2 regions of the Bacillus sp. UNC322MFChir4.1 genome follow, and region 1 is predicted to be linked to the other one. Evidence: riboswitches for the same ligand, from Rfam matches in the RefSeq annotation. Region 1 holds a riboswitch; the other holds the start of a gene.
The links. Region 1 has a riboswitch for thiamine pyrophosphate ahead of thiT (energy-coupled thiamine transporter ThiT). Riboswitches for the same ligand answer to the same signal wherever they lie in the genome.
Positions count from the first base shown of each region.

Region 2: linked by a shared signal. The riboswitch ahead of thiM (hydroxyethylthiazole kinase) and the one ahead of thiT (energy-coupled thiamine transporter ThiT) in region 1 are both predicted to bind thiamine pyrophosphate.

Region 1 covers NZ_KN050810.1:279,571-287,233, forward strand. The annotation lists gene BR72_RS20505 (DUF4178 domain-containing protein) at 1-68, opposite strand, end outside; gene BR72_RS20510 (DUF350 domain-containing protein) at 91-495, opposite strand; gene BR72_RS20515 (PspA/IM30 family protein) at 764-1,429, opposite strand; gene BR72_RS20520 (FeoB-associated Cys-rich membrane protein) at 1,660-1,827, opposite strand; gene feoB (ferrous iron transport protein B) at 1,844-3,832, opposite strand; gene BR72_RS20530 (FeoA family protein) at 3,829-4,056, opposite strand; TPP riboswitch at 4,318-4,419, shown strand; gene thiT (energy-coupled thiamine transporter ThiT) at 4,506-5,102, shown strand; gene BR72_RS20540 (response regulator) at 5,243-5,893, opposite strand; gene BR72_RS20545 (sensor histidine kinase) at 5,862-7,325, opposite strand; gene BR72_RS20550 (substrate-binding domain-containing protein) at 7,322-7,663, opposite strand, start outside.
Region 2 covers NZ_KN050813.1:20,237-27,899, forward strand. The annotation lists gene galT (UDP-glucose--hexose-1-phosphate uridylyltransferase) at 1-753, shown strand, start outside; gene BR72_RS23195 (anaerobic C4-dicarboxylate transporter family protein) at 1,191-2,504, shown strand; gene thiE (thiamine phosphate synthase) at 2,558-3,214, opposite strand; gene thiM (hydroxyethylthiazole kinase) at 3,233-4,039, opposite strand; TPP riboswitch at 4,111-4,220, opposite strand; gene BR72_RS23210 (DNA topoisomerase III) at 4,635-6,824, shown strand; gene BR72_RS27390 (hypothetical protein) at 6,861-6,995, opposite strand; gene BR72_RS23215 (YhgE/Pip domain-containing protein) at 7,051-7,663, opposite strand, start outside.

The DNA.
Region 1 (7,663 bases):
ACCGTCTTCTCAGGTTTAGCAGGTTCCGGACTTTTTATTATATTTTTAATACGTTTAAATAAACTCATTGACCTACCCATCCTTTTCTCGTTATAGACATGCTGATAAAATAAGGGCACCGACAATGTGCAACGAACCTGCTAATACAGCATGCGCCACAAACCCTTGCTTCGTTCCCTCATCTAAATCTAAATTAACTGTTTTTCGCAAAACAAGTTCAACAAACATTTCTACAACTAATAAAATTACAAAAGAGATCGCTGATGTAAGTAATGCTTGCCATAGATCGTTTGATTTTGCAATCGACTGCGATAAAATATATCCTTGCGCAAACAACTTCATCGCAAAGCGTGTCGTAACCGCCATATTTCCTTTTTTAATTTCTTCTAAATCTTTATATTTAGTAAAAAGTGAATCAATCCACATTAGTATAAATAAAAGAAGAGCACCTGCGCCAGTCCATACGAGCATGGCTAAAATATTTATCCCTGTCATTAAAGAACCACCTCTGAAAAAATAATAGAAAACCGACATGACTTCCTTCTATCACATGTCGGTTCTCTTGTCTATTTTCTATTCCTAACATATAAATCGCAGCTATGCAGCAGTGCAGCATAACCTGCTCTCGCTTTCTCCCTTTGTTTGAAACTTTGCAAGTGGCAGGAAAAGGCCCTGACCGCTTCTACGCACGGCTAGTTACTCTCGCCCACCTTAAAAAGAAAACGGTTTTCATGTCAGTTTTTTAACTTGTATTTCATATAGATTATTTCTCGTACTGCTTCATAATACGAGCTAATTCATCATCTACAACTGAGTTTTTGTTTAAGCTCGCAAATTCATCATCTAATGATTTTTCTTTTTTATAAATTTCTCCGCTCGCTTCTGCTTCCGCTTCTAATTGAAGAGCTTTTTCTTCCATGCGGCTTAAACCTGCTTTTGCTGTATTCGCATCAAAACCAGACATTGCCTGATTAATATTCTTTTGTGCTTTCGCTGCGTTTACACGCGCTACAAGCGTTTCACGTTTATTTTTTAATTCTGTTAATTGCTTACGCATCTCTTCTAATTTCATGCGAAGATTATCTGCAGCAGCTTTATTTTGCTCATAGCTCGCTTTATATTCGTTCATTTTTTGTTCTGCAGTTTGCTTTTCTTCTAAAGCACGACGTGCAAGATCAATGTTATTTGCTTGAACAGCCATATGCGCTTGTTCTTCACGTTTCTTTACAAGTGCTTCTTGCTCTTCAAACAACAATTTAAATTTTTTCTCAAGTGCAATTTGTGCTGCTACACTTTTCTCAGCTTCTTGTACATCCTCTTGCATATCACGTAAATACTGATCCGTCATTTTAACTGGATCTTCCGCTTTTTCAATTAATGAATATACATTTGACATCGTTAAATCTCTTAATCGCTTAAATACAGACATTCTAATTCCTCCTAATAAATTGCTTCATATTTCAAATTCAGTACTCGGAAAACCTAAAAATCTTCCTTTACAGTAAGAATATTCATTCTTTAAACCTATGTATACATTATATCAAAAATAAAGTGCACTCACATCTTGTTTTGCAAATATACAAGCGATAATATGACATTCCCATCATAACTTATAAAAAATATATTAAAAAAGCTTTGCGAGATCCGCAAAGCTTTTTTCTACTTATTCACAACTTGTTCCATATTCGGACTACAAACCTTTGACTGACATGATTTATTCAGAGAACATGCTGCACATTTCCCTTTTTTGCTTCGCTTTACGAAGTTCATTAGCGTATATCCTGCATATCCAAAAATGACAGCTCCAATTACAATATTGACTATCATTATGATACATCTCCTTTTAGAATCCGAGCATGGATCCAACTTGGTATATTACTAGTGTTAATACGTATGCAACCACAAGTGGATACACAACAGAGAAAATCGTCCACTTTAGAGATCCTGTTTCACGGCGAATAACCGCAACTGTCGCTAAACATGGTACATACAGTAAAATAAAGAACATAAACGAATATGCTGATAATGTTGTGAAATGCGTACCGATTACGTTTCCTAATACATCTTCTTTCACAGAATAAATAATTGCCATTGTAGAAACAACAACTTCTTTTGCTAAAAATCCTGTTAACAGAGATGCAGCTGCTTGCCATGTTCCAAAACCAAGCGGCGCAAGAATTGGAGCAAATAATCCACCGATCATCGCTAAGAAACTATCTCCCATCCCTACATCGAGTCCAGATGGCCCAGCATAATTTAATAACCAAATTACAACAGAACCACCAAAGATAAATGTACCTGCTTTACGTACAAATCCTTTTCCTTTTTCCCACGTACTGCGCCATAACGTTTTTAGTTGCGGCACACGGTAAGGCGGAAGTTCAATGACAAAAATAGACTTCTCTTCTTTTAAAACCGTAATAGACATAATTTTTGTAACAAGTAATGCCAGAATAATACCAATGAGATATAAAGAAAATACAACAGCTGCTTGACTATTCGGGAAAAAGACCCCTGCAAATAGTGCATATACAGGTAAACGGGCTGAGCATGACATAAACGGTGTCACTAAAATCGTAAGCAGCCTCTCTTTCTCCTGTTCAATCGTCCTCGCAGCCATAATGCCTGGTACATTACAACCAAAACCGATAATCATAGGAATAAACGCTTTTCCGTTTAGTCCAAAAAACTCCATCACACGATCCATTACAACGGCAATACGCGCCATATATCCGGAATCTTCTAGTAATGAAATGAAGAAGAACAATACGAAAATTTGCGGCACGAATACTAATACCGCACCAACTCCTGCAATAATTCCATCTGTAACGAGCGCTTGAATAAACTCAGACGCACCAATATTCGTAAGTCCTGCTGTTACCCAATCTGTAAATGGCCCGCCAACAAACGCATCAAATTGATCCGATAAAGGCGTTCCAATCCACGAAAACGTAACTTGAAAAATTAAAAACATGATTCCTAAAAAGATTGGTAGTCCCAAAATTTTATGCGTAATTAATTTATCAATTCTTTCCGAAAAAGGAATACTTCCTTCTTTTTCATTACGAATCACACTTGTTTTCAACTTTTCAATATACGCTGCACGTACTCCGTATATATGCTGTTCTAGCGTAACATCTAATTCTTCTTCTACTGCAGAGCGAATTGCTACAAGTTCGTTATATACATGCGACTTGGCAATTTCTTTCTCTACCACTTCGTTATTTCCTAAAAATTGAAGCGCAAGCCATCTTGCATGCTCATCATTTTCGCGCTGCAATTTCTCCATAACGCGCTGGATTCCTGTCTCGACCGCTTTACCATATGAAAGAACAAACGGTTTCTGCCCCGCCTTATCGCCTTTATGAAGAGCAGCTAATAACTCCTCGCATCCTTTTCCACTTCTTGCGATAACAGGAATAACTGTTACACCTAGCGTTTCAGATAGCTTCTTAACATCAATCGTAATCCCGCGTTGTTTTGCCACATCAATCATATTTAAACCGATAGAAAGCGGTTTTCCGAATTCTAACAATTGTAATGTTAAATGCATATTACGTTCAAATTGAGAAGAGTCCACAATATTTAACATATGATGAAATTCTTCTGTTAATAAAAATTGTGTAACAACTCCCTCATCACGGGATACAGGATTTAAATCGTATATACCTGGTAAATCTATTAACATTCCTTGCTTATCTTTTAACTTACCAATCTTTTTTTCTACGGTTACTCCGCTCCAGTTCCCAACGTATTCATAAGAACCAGTAAGCGCATTAAACAATGATGTTTTTCCCGTATTCGGATTTCCTAGCAAAGCAACCTTGTTCACGCTAATTCCACCTTTATCATTTTCGCATCACAATGACGAATAGAGATTAATTGTCCACGGCATTCTAATGTACATGGACCATTAAGCATTGCCTTTTGTTTTAAACAAAGCTCGCAGCCCTCAGAAAATCCAAATGAAGCCAAACGGCGTTTTAACAATTTATCAAGAGATTGTAAATCTTTTACACGTACTTTTTCATCTATACTCATATCAACTAAGTTCATAAATTATCCCCCTCAAAAGATAACGATAATTATTATCAATACCAATTATAACATGACTCTCTGAAAAAACACTATACAATATACCGTGAATTTATTACTATTTTTTGTACAATTCCATCTTATTTAACATAAAAATCGTTGTTATGCATGGCCAGTCGCCCCTCCCTAAAAAGAAAGGGGTTTTTATTTCAACTTATATATAAATTAAATTTGCCATTCTTATCCATTGTTATTACAATGGTAGTAACAATCTAAGAATCTCGTTGTCACAGGGGGAGCCACGTCGCTGAGAGGGAACACTTTGTTCCGACCCTTAGAACCTGTTAGTTAATGCTAACGTAGGAATTGTGCAAACATATATACATAAGTAGTGATTTTCAATTTGTGTATTTTCATCCCCCTATGATAAAGATTCTTCTTTTGTAACTTGGATGTAGGGGGATTTTTACATGCGTAATACAAATTTACAAGCGATGATAGAGGCGGCGATTCTTGCAGCATTTGCGTTAGTCATCGACATTTTGCCATTATCTATTAAACTTCCAACAGGCGGTTCTATCTCGTTTGCGATGATTCCAATTTTTATTGTTGCTTACCGCTGGGGATTTAAAGCGAGTTTCTTAAGTGGTCTCGTTTGGGGATTATTACAAATTGTCGCAGGAGATGCATCTATTTTTACGCCGGTACAAGCGTTTATTGAATACTTCATCGCCTTTGCCTTTATTGGCTTTTCTGGATTATTTCATGCACCAATTCAACAAGCAATTGCTAATAAACAAAAAGCAAAAGCAATCATGTATGTCATTATCGCTGCGTTTATTGGTAGCCTAGCTCGTTATTTTTGGCACTTCATTGCTGGCTTTATTTTCTTTGGACAATATGCACCAAAAGGACAATCAGCTGTTTTATATTCCTTTATCTTTAACGGCATCACAATGATTGGTTCTTTCGCAATGTGTGCGGTTCTACTTGTCGTTTTATTTACAACAGCACCGCGCTTATTTATGAGCGCGAGTATAAATACAAGCAAAAAAAAGATTGCTTAATCAGCAATCTTTAGAGTCTCTAAGTATTTCGGAAATAACTATAATATAACGAAACAAAAATCCCATTTTTCTAAAGTGGGATTTTTGTGTTGTTTCAAATCAGCGAAAGAAAAAAATCTTTTATAACAAGCATTATCCCGTCATATTATATGTATTAAATTATACTTTATGGCATATTGAACAAGTTCACTTTTCTTAGAAAGATTAAGTTTGTTCAACATTCTCGTCTTATGGGTATCAACCGTTTTTATACTGATCGTTAATTCCCCAGCGATTTCAGACATTGAAAAACCTTGAACAAGAAATTTCAATACCTCTCGTTCACGTGGACTTAAAATTACATATGGATTTCGAGAATCCGTTTCGTTTTGCATTTTTTTTAACATAGTTGAAATTTCCTTTGGACGGAGGTATATGTACCCATCCATAACAGAATCAATCGCATTGTATAATTCTTCATCGACAGCCGCTTTAGGGACGTAACCTGAAGCTCCCGCGTTCATGATTGATGTTATATAATCCTCATCTTCATGCATGGTAAGCACGATGACTTTCGCTTGTTCATAGCGTAATTTAATTTCTGTTAAAACTTGAATTCCATCTATGCGTGGCAAAGATATATCTAATATCAAAATATCGGGCCTTAAATTGTCGTAAAGCCTTAGTGCTTCAAATCCATCAGCAGCTTCACCTACAACCTTTAATGATGGCCTTTTTTGTAATAATAGTTTTAAACCAGCTCTCATCAAAGCGTGGTCATCAACTAACATTATGCTGATTGTCTTTTCCATCTTGATCCCCTTCTCTCTGTTTTAATGGGATAGACACACTAACTTCCGTTCCACCGTTATTGTGAGTTCTAATCAAAAATGAACCTCCTAATAATTCTGCTCTTTCCTTCATTCCATATATTCCGATTCGATTTTGCTGGCGAGCTTTTTCAAAATCATCCTCATTTATACCGTGACCGTTATCATGGATGTTCAACAAGATCGAACAATCTCTTATCTCCATATTAATCGTAATCTCAGTCGCTACTGTATGTTTCACTACATTGGTAAGACTTTCTTGAACAATTCGGTATAGTGCTACAGCAATATGACTATCTATGACGAAGGCGTCATCATCAGGAACGTGTAGAGTTACCGTAAGAGCGCATTTTTCTTCAAACTTTCTTACGTATTTCCTTAATGCAGGAATTAATCCCATATCATCAAGGATCGGTGGCCTTAATTCTACTGCTAAATCTCTAATTTCTCGTAAAATACCGGCTGCTGTCTCTCGACTTGCATGAAGTAGCTCCAGTTGCTCGTCATCTTTAGCTTCATTAGCCAAAATACGCATTGTAACCATTAAAAAAGTTAGGGCTTGGCTTGTTTCATCATGAAGTTCACGAGAAATTCTTTTTCTCTCCTCCTCATGAGCGGATAGTAGTTTCAAAATCAACGTATCTCGAAGGGCATCCTTTTCTTGAAGTTCCTTCAATAATTTCTCTACTGCAGTCCTAGAACTAATCAGATTGTCAGCCATTTCATTAAAAGCCTGTGCAAGTTTTCCAACTTCATCATCACCTACTGCTTTAGCTCTTAAGGATAAATTACCAGCTGATATGCCTGCTGCTGTATCAACTAAACTATTAATTGGCCGGGTAATGATACGGGTCACATAATAAGCGATCCCTGCTGCTCCCATGCAGACCAAAAATGTAGCAACAACCAACTCTATTATTTTAGTAAAAATATAGCTTTTCGCCTGTTTTTCTGCCATTCCAACTCTAACGAACCCTACATCTCCCTCTTCAATCGGAACAAGTATGTCATGAATATTTCCTTCATCAGAAGTTAGGATCGCGTAATTTTTAGTATTAACACCATCAGGCTTATGTGCGTTTAATATTCCTTTCGGCAGGTGCTTAGAGAATGTATTACCGACAAGAACATTATTATTGTTAACGACCAGTATATAACGAACATCTTTGTTCGTTTCCTGTGCACGTGTAATGAGAAGATGGATTGAATAATAGTCGTCAGTCAAAATGTAATCCGAGGACAATGCTGCAATATTTTCAGCAATATTTTCACCACGTTTCTTTAGGTCTTCTGTCATGATTTTTGTGAGTGATTCCCAAATGATACATCCTAATACTAGGGCGAGAAAGAGTAGCGAAATGAATATAGCTCCAAATATTTTTTGGTTTATTTGTAATTTATTCAGCCACTTCATAGATGACCCTCATATAACCTTGATTCAAATGGAACAAAACGATCAATGAACAACCCTTGAAACGCTGGTTTTATTATTTCTTGTTCGTGCATAGTAATGAAACTTTCTTTAATAATTCGCTTCTCCTCATCAGGTAAATTACTATTGATGACGACAGGACCGGTACCAATCGGTTCCGTTTTTGCAATAATTTTTAAATCCTTAATTAGTTCTGGATTTTTAAGTTTCGTACGCTCAAAGACTAAGCTATCAACAGCTGCGGCATCAACAACTCCATTTATTACAGCACTTAAGGAGTCTTCATGATTATATGTAAAAACATAACGCCCGAAGAAATG
Region 2 (7,663 bases), on a different contig from region 1:
GGTTCAAATGCCGATTTACCTATTGTAGGAGGATCGATTCTAAGTCATGATCACTATCAATCTGGACGCCATAACTTTCCAATGGCAAAGGCTAAAGTTCTTAAAACATTCGAACTATCTGACTACCCGAATATTTCTTGCGGTATTGTCAACTGGCCAATGAGTGTAATTCGCCTCTCTTCTTTAAACAAAGAAGAACTAATTCATGCCAGCGCCTATATCCATGAAAGTTGGAAGAACTATTCAGATGAATCTTTACAAATTCGTGCAGAATCAAAAGATGGCATAAATCATCATACGATTACACCAATTGTGCGGCGCCATGAAGAAAAGTATGAAATTGATCTTGTCCTGCGTGATAATAATGTGAGTGAGGAATACCCTGATGGAATTTTTCACCCACATCCAGATGTACAGCATATTAAGAAAGAAAATATCGGGCTTATTGAAGTCATGGGCCTTGCGATTCTCCCTCCACGTTTGATTGAGGAGCTCCATGAAGTTGAACTGTACTTATTAGATAAGGAAGCCACTGTTCCTGAAATCCATAAAAAATGGGCAGATGAATTAAAAGCCAAGGGCGGCTATACAGAAGAGACCATCCAAAGATTTCTTCAAACTGAAGTTGCCCAAAAATTTGAACGTGTCTTAGAAGATGCTGGTGTCTATAAGATGAATAAAGATGGCAAGGCAGGGTTTGATCGCTTTATCAAAGAATTACAAAGCACGAATCGATGCGCCTCAACCAGATGATTCAGATGCGTTAATTGCATCAAGTTTGAAGGCCAAGGAAGTTCTTGGTTAGAAACCAAAATATATTTCTATTAAGGATATTATCGCTACAGAATGGAAATGGTATCATAGTCATCGAGAAGGGTATTAAAACATTCGAAAAAGAACTGCACTAGAAAAGGTGAAATTTCTAGTGCAGTTTTATTTACAACCTTATGTTTCCACAGATTACAACATCCAATTTGATTAACCATTTATTTATACATACAAATATAAAAATACCAAAATAACCCTTTTGTAACATAATTTTAACAAACAGAGCGGGTCATGTTTTTGATGTGTTATATAATTAAAAAAAGCCATTTTTATAGATTCATTTTAGGATTCAACTTTCGAATCATGAAACAGGGTAAATTATTTGATAATAGCAATTAATTATTATCTCGGAGGTGCATACTATGTTCTGGCTACAGTTTACCATCTTATTACTCTGCATTTTCGTCGGTGCACGTCTTGGAGGTGTTGGCCTTGGCGTAATGGGTGGTGTTGGGATGGCAATCTTTGTCTTCTTCTTCCATTTACAACCAACCTCTCCCCCAATTGATGTTATGCTTATGATTTTAGCAGTTATTACAGCTGCTGGAGCGTTGCAAGCTGCTGGGGGAATGGACTATCTTGTTCATATTGCAGAAAAGGCGCTTCGTAAAAATCCGAAATGGATTACGTTCTTTGCCCCTATCGTCACTTATTTATTTACGTTTTGCGCAGGAACAGGACACGTTGCCTATTCAGTTCTTCCTGTCATTGCTGAAGTATCGCGTGAATCAGGAATTCGACCAGAGCGTCCAATGTCAATTGCTGTTATTGCATCGCAGCAAGCGATTACGGCCAGTCCAATCTCAGCAGCAACCGTTGCACTTCTCGCTATGCTTGCTGACTATAAGATTACACTATTAGATATTTTAAAAATTAGTATTCCATCTACCTTTATCGCTTGTATGTTAGCTGCTTTCGTAGCAAGCAAAATGGGGAAAGAGCTAAACGAAGATGAAGAATATTTAAAGCGATTACAAGAAGGCGTAATTCCAAAACTAGAAGAAAAGAAAGAATTTATTGTTCCAAAAGGTGCAAAACTGTCTGTTATCCTCTTTTTATTGGCAACAGTTTTAGTTGTTCTTCTTGGATCTTTTGAAGCATTACGTCCTGGCTGGATGATAGACGGAAAACTTGTACGTCTTTCGATGCCAAACACCATTGAAATGGTTATGCTAACAATCGCAGCACTTATTATTATTTTTTGTAAACCAAATGTGGAAAGCATCGTATCTGGTAACGTCTTTAAAGCAGGAGCAACAGCAGTTGTTGCAATTTTCGGTATCGCCTGGATGGGAGATACGTTCTTTAACGGTAACTTACAAATAATTCAAGGTTCTATCCAAGGACTCGTAACGAGTGCACCGTGGTTATTTGCAATTGCACTATTCGTGCTATCAATCTTGTTATATAGCCAAGCTGCAACAGTACGTGCATTAATACCACTTGGATTAACACTTGGCATTTCACCGGTACTATTGATCGCAATGTTCCCAGCTGTAAACGGATATTTCTTTATTCCAAACTACGGAACAATCGTCGCGGCAATTAACTTTGACCGTACAGGTACAACTCGTATCGGTAAATATGTGTTAAATCATAGCTTTATGATCCCAGGTCTGGTCGCAACAATTACATCAATTGGAATAGGGATGCTTCTCGTTTCACTGATGTTTTAATGAAGAAAGAGCTAGTCTTTACAAGGACTAGCTCTTTTTAATCAAACGTTTGTTTAAATTTTTTTCACTTGCTCAGCCAATTTCTTCGCACTATTATAAGGAGACTCCGCTAAACTAATCGCTGAAATCACCGAAACACCATCTGCCCCTGCTTCAACGACAGAAGCAGCATTTTCAATTGTAATCCCACCAATACCGACAATCGGAATTCCAATGCCACTTTCACGGAAAAAACGCAATCCTGCCGTTCCTTGTACCGCTTTTGCATCTTTTTTCGTGTTTGTTTGAAAAATCGGTCCTACTCCTAAATAATCGGCACCATTTTCAATCGCAAAACGAGCTTCTTCTATTGTATGAGCGGATACACCAATGATTTTATCGCCCATTTTTCCACGTACGATCTGAATGTTTTCATCATCTTGCCCAACATGAACACCATCTGCATCTAACGCTATTGCTAATTCCACATCATCATTTACGATGAATGGAACATGATACTTTTTACATAATGATTGTAGCTGCCCTGCAAATGTATACTGGTTTTCTTCCGTTAATGCTCCGTCACCTTTTTCACGATACTGAAAAAGGGTAACTCCGCCATCAAGAGCTTCTTTCATAACTTGTAATGGATCTTTGCTGCAATTATTACTTCCCATAATAAAATACACTTGTAGTAACTCAGACATACGTTGTTTATCAATCCGTGCCATTTCTCTCATCCTTCCTTATCAAACCTCTTCAACATTTCCATATCGTTCAACGTCTTCTGCAGTAACGTTTGCTAACTGATTTAGAAATTCAATTTGGAAACTTCCCGGTCCTTGCTTAGCTGTTTTACTTGCCGCAATTTCTGCCGCTACACCGTAAAATGCTACCGCCGCAACAGCTGCTTTTACGTAATCTTTTTCAACTGCCGTAAACGCTCCGATAACAGATGTTAATAAACACCCTGTTCCTGTTACTTTCGTTAAAATAGGATGACCATTACGAAGAATAAACGTTCTTTCCCCATCAGTTATAACATCTTCTTTTCCAGTAATAACGATAATGTTACGTAGCTGCCTTGCTGCTTGTTTCGCAACGGAAACAACATCACCATTTCCTCCCCCTGCATCAACCCCTTTAATCTCCCAACTCTCATCAATAACATTTGCAACCTCTGCTGCATTGCCACGGATGATTGCTAGCTTTACTTCACTTGGAATATACCTTGCCACTTCTGTTCGATACGAAGTTGCCCCAGCACCGACGGGATCAAATATAATTGGTACATTATGATTATTTGCTGACTTTCCAGCAATAAGCATCGCCTCTACTTCTTCTTGGCGAAGTGTCCCCATATTTAAAACGAGTGCTCCCGCAATACTTGCCATTTCAGCTACTTCTTCTTTTGCGTATGCCATCACAGGCGATGCACCTAATGCCAGTAATCCATTGGCAGTAAAATTTGTCACGACGACATTTGTAATATTATGAACGAGCGGATTTCTTTCTCGTACTGTCTCAACTACTTGGGCAATTTCTTTCATTTTCATATGTATCTCTCCTTTTTTATAATGGGAGATATAGCAAAAAAGACACTTTTGCGCATGCAAAGTGTCTTCATAATGTGCTCTTACACTCTCCCTACGCTGGCATTATCCAACAGGTTCAAATGGTCAACGACGGAGTAGCCGTACTCTCAGTTTGCATCCGCAAACTCCCATGTGTTTTCTTATTCATTTACTTCAGAGTCTACTCTGATTCTGTTGAAATAACAAGTTGAAAAAAGATGTAAAAACCCCTTTTTTAGATGGGCGAGAGCAACTGGCCGTGTATTTGAGCGGTCAGGACCTGTTCCTACCACGGCAACGTTTAAAACAAAGGGAGACAGCGAGTGCTGGGTATATTTTATTTTCCTTGCCGAAATTTTACATAAAGAAAAAACATAAAAGACCCCTTTTTTTAGGATGGCGAGAGTAACTGGCCATGTATTAGAGCGGTCACAGGCGGTGTTTAAGGCATTTCTGAAGCTAGTTAAAAATGGAACACTTATATTTCATAACAACGGATACGAATCTTCGGAATAACTGAATCCGAAAGGGATGTATGCTATAGTTAACTTACGGAAATTGAAAGGATGTTTGAAATATGGCAAAAAGTGTTGTAATTGCTGAAAAACCTTCTGTTGCACGTGATATTGCGCGTGTATTGAAGTGCGATAAAAAAGGAAATGGTTACATTGAAGGAAGTAAATATATTGTTACATGGGCTTTAGGGCATCTCGTTACATTAGCAGATCCTGAAAGTTATGATGTGAAGTATAAAAAGTGGAATCTTGAAGATCTTCCAATGCTTCCGGAACGTTTAAAATTAACGGTGATTAAGCAAACTGGCAAGCAATTTAATGCTGTGAAAAGTCAATTGACTAGAAATGATGTAAATGAAATCATCGTAGCTACAGACGCTGGTCGCGAAGGAGAATTAGTAGCTCGTTGGATTATTGATAAAGTGAGAATTAATAAACCGATTAAACGTCTATGGATTTCATCTGTTACCGATAAAGCGATTAAAGATGGTTTTGCAAACTTGAAACCTGGTAAAGCATACGACAATTTATATGCTTCAGCTGTTGCCCGTTCGGAAGCTGACTGGTATATCGGTCTTAACGCAACACGTGCATTAACTACAAGATTCAATGCACAATTAAATTGCGGTCGTGTTCAAACACCTACTGTAGCAATTATCGCAGGACGTGAAGATGAAATTAAAAACTTCAAAGCACAAACATACTATGGCATTGAAGCACAAACAACAGAGAGATTAAAGCTCACTTGGCAAGATGCGAAAGGCAATAGCCGCAGCTTTGATAAAGAAAAAATTGATGCGATTGTAAAAAAATTAGGAAACCAAAATGCGACTGTAGTTGAAATTGAGAAAAAAGCTAAGAAGTCATTTGCTCCTGGTCTTTACGACTTAACAGAATTACAACGTGATGCAAATAAAATCTTTGGTTATTCCGCAAAAGAAACGTTAAATATTATGCAGAAACTGTATGAACAGCACAAAGTATTAACATATCCGCGGACAGATTCACGTTATATCTCATCTGACATCGTTGGAACACTTCCAGAACGTCTGAAAGCTTGCGGAATAGGTGAGTATCGTTCTTTAGCTAATAAAGTTTTAACGAAACCAATCAAAGCTTCCAAATCTTTTGTTGATGATAGTAAAGTAAGTGATCACCATGCAATCATTCCAACAGAAAGCTATGTAAACTTCTCAGCTTTCACAGATAAAGAGCGCAAAATTTATGATTTAGTTGTCAAACGTTTCTTAGCAGTTTTATTCCCTGCTTTTGAATACGAGCAACTAACGTTACGCGCTAAAATCGGTGATGAAAACTTTGTCGCACGCGGCAAAACAATTATGAATTCCGGCTGGAAAGAAGTTTATGAAAATCGCTTTGAAGATGACGATGCAGTGGACGATTTAAAAGAACAAATCTTACCTCGCATCGAAAAAGGCGATGCATTAAACGTGAAACTAATTGCAGGGACATCTGGTCAAACAAAGCCACCTGCGCGTTTTAATGAAGCAACATTACTTTCGGCTATGGAAAATCCAACAAAGTATATGGATACGCAAAACAAACAGCTTGCTAATACATTAAAGTCAACGGGCGGACTAGGTACAGTTGCGACACGCGCCGACATTATTGATAAATTGTTCAATTCATTCTTAATTGAAAAACGCGGCAAAGACATTCACATTACATCAAAAGGCCGTCAATTACTAGATTTAGTACCAGAAGAATTAAAATCACCTACGCTAACTGCTGAGTGGGAACAAAAACTTGAGGCTATCGCGAAAGGCAAGTTGAAAAAAGAAGTATTTATTTCTGAAATGAAAAACTACACAAAAGAAATTGTTTCTGAAATTAAATCGAGCGATAAAAAATATAAGCACGACAACATTTCCACAAAAACTTGCCCAGACTGCGGCAAACCAATGCTAGAAGTAAACGGCAAAAAAGGAAAAATGCTTGTATGCCAAGATCGTGAATGTGGTCATCGCAAAAATGTATCCCGCGCGACAAACGCACGCTGCCCGCAATGTAAGAAAAAACTAGAACTTCGCGGTGAAGGAGAAGGCCAAATCTTCGCATGTAAATGCGGCTATCGCGAGAAACTTTCTTCATTCCAAGACCGTCGTAAAAAAGAATCAGGTAACAAAGCAGATAAACGTGCTGTTCAAAAATACATGAAACAGCAACAACAGCAGGAAGAACCTCTGAATAATGCATTAGCAGAAGCATTAAAGAAATTGAAGTTTGATTAAAGGAGTTGGTTTACCAACTCTTTTTTTTCATGCCTGCTAATATATCGGCGCTTTTTTCAATATATCAGCGACTTTTACAATATATCGGCGCTTTTTATAATATATCGACCACTTTTTATAATATATCAGCGCTTCGACATGATATAAAGACTCTTCGACGATGTTCGACATACTCAACGCTCCTCATAAACAAAAGGTTCCTACCCACCGGCAGGAACCTTTATTATTAATGAATTATCTTACTTCCTTTTGCATTTTCTACAAACTTTTCGCTCGACTTATTAATTGGCTTTTTCAATACTAGTGCAATAATAAGCATTACACCTACCCATAAACATAATACGAGAAGATCTTTCCAGACAATATCCCAAAGCATACCGCCTACTGTCTCACGAATAATACGAATTGCATACGTGAACGGCAGGAATGGATATAGCATTTGGAAGAACTTCGGCGTCATTTGAATTGGGAATGTTCCACCTGAACCAGCAACTTGTAATACAAGTAACACGATTGCCATGGATTTACCGATGTTTCCAAATACAGAAACAAGTGAGTATACAATACAAACGAACACTCCAGCAATTAACATGCTAAATAGGACAAACCAGAATTTATCAACCACATACGTGCCTAATAAGAACATATCTCCCATCGCTACGATAAATGCCTGAGCAAGACCGATCGTTAAGAATGTTAAGAAACGGCCGAAGTAAATGTGATAACTTTTATATTCCGCATCTTCCTCATGTACTTCTACTGTTAATAATGACACCATGAGCAATGCCCCTACCCATAATGCTAACACTGTGTAGAACGGTGACATTGCTGAACCGTAG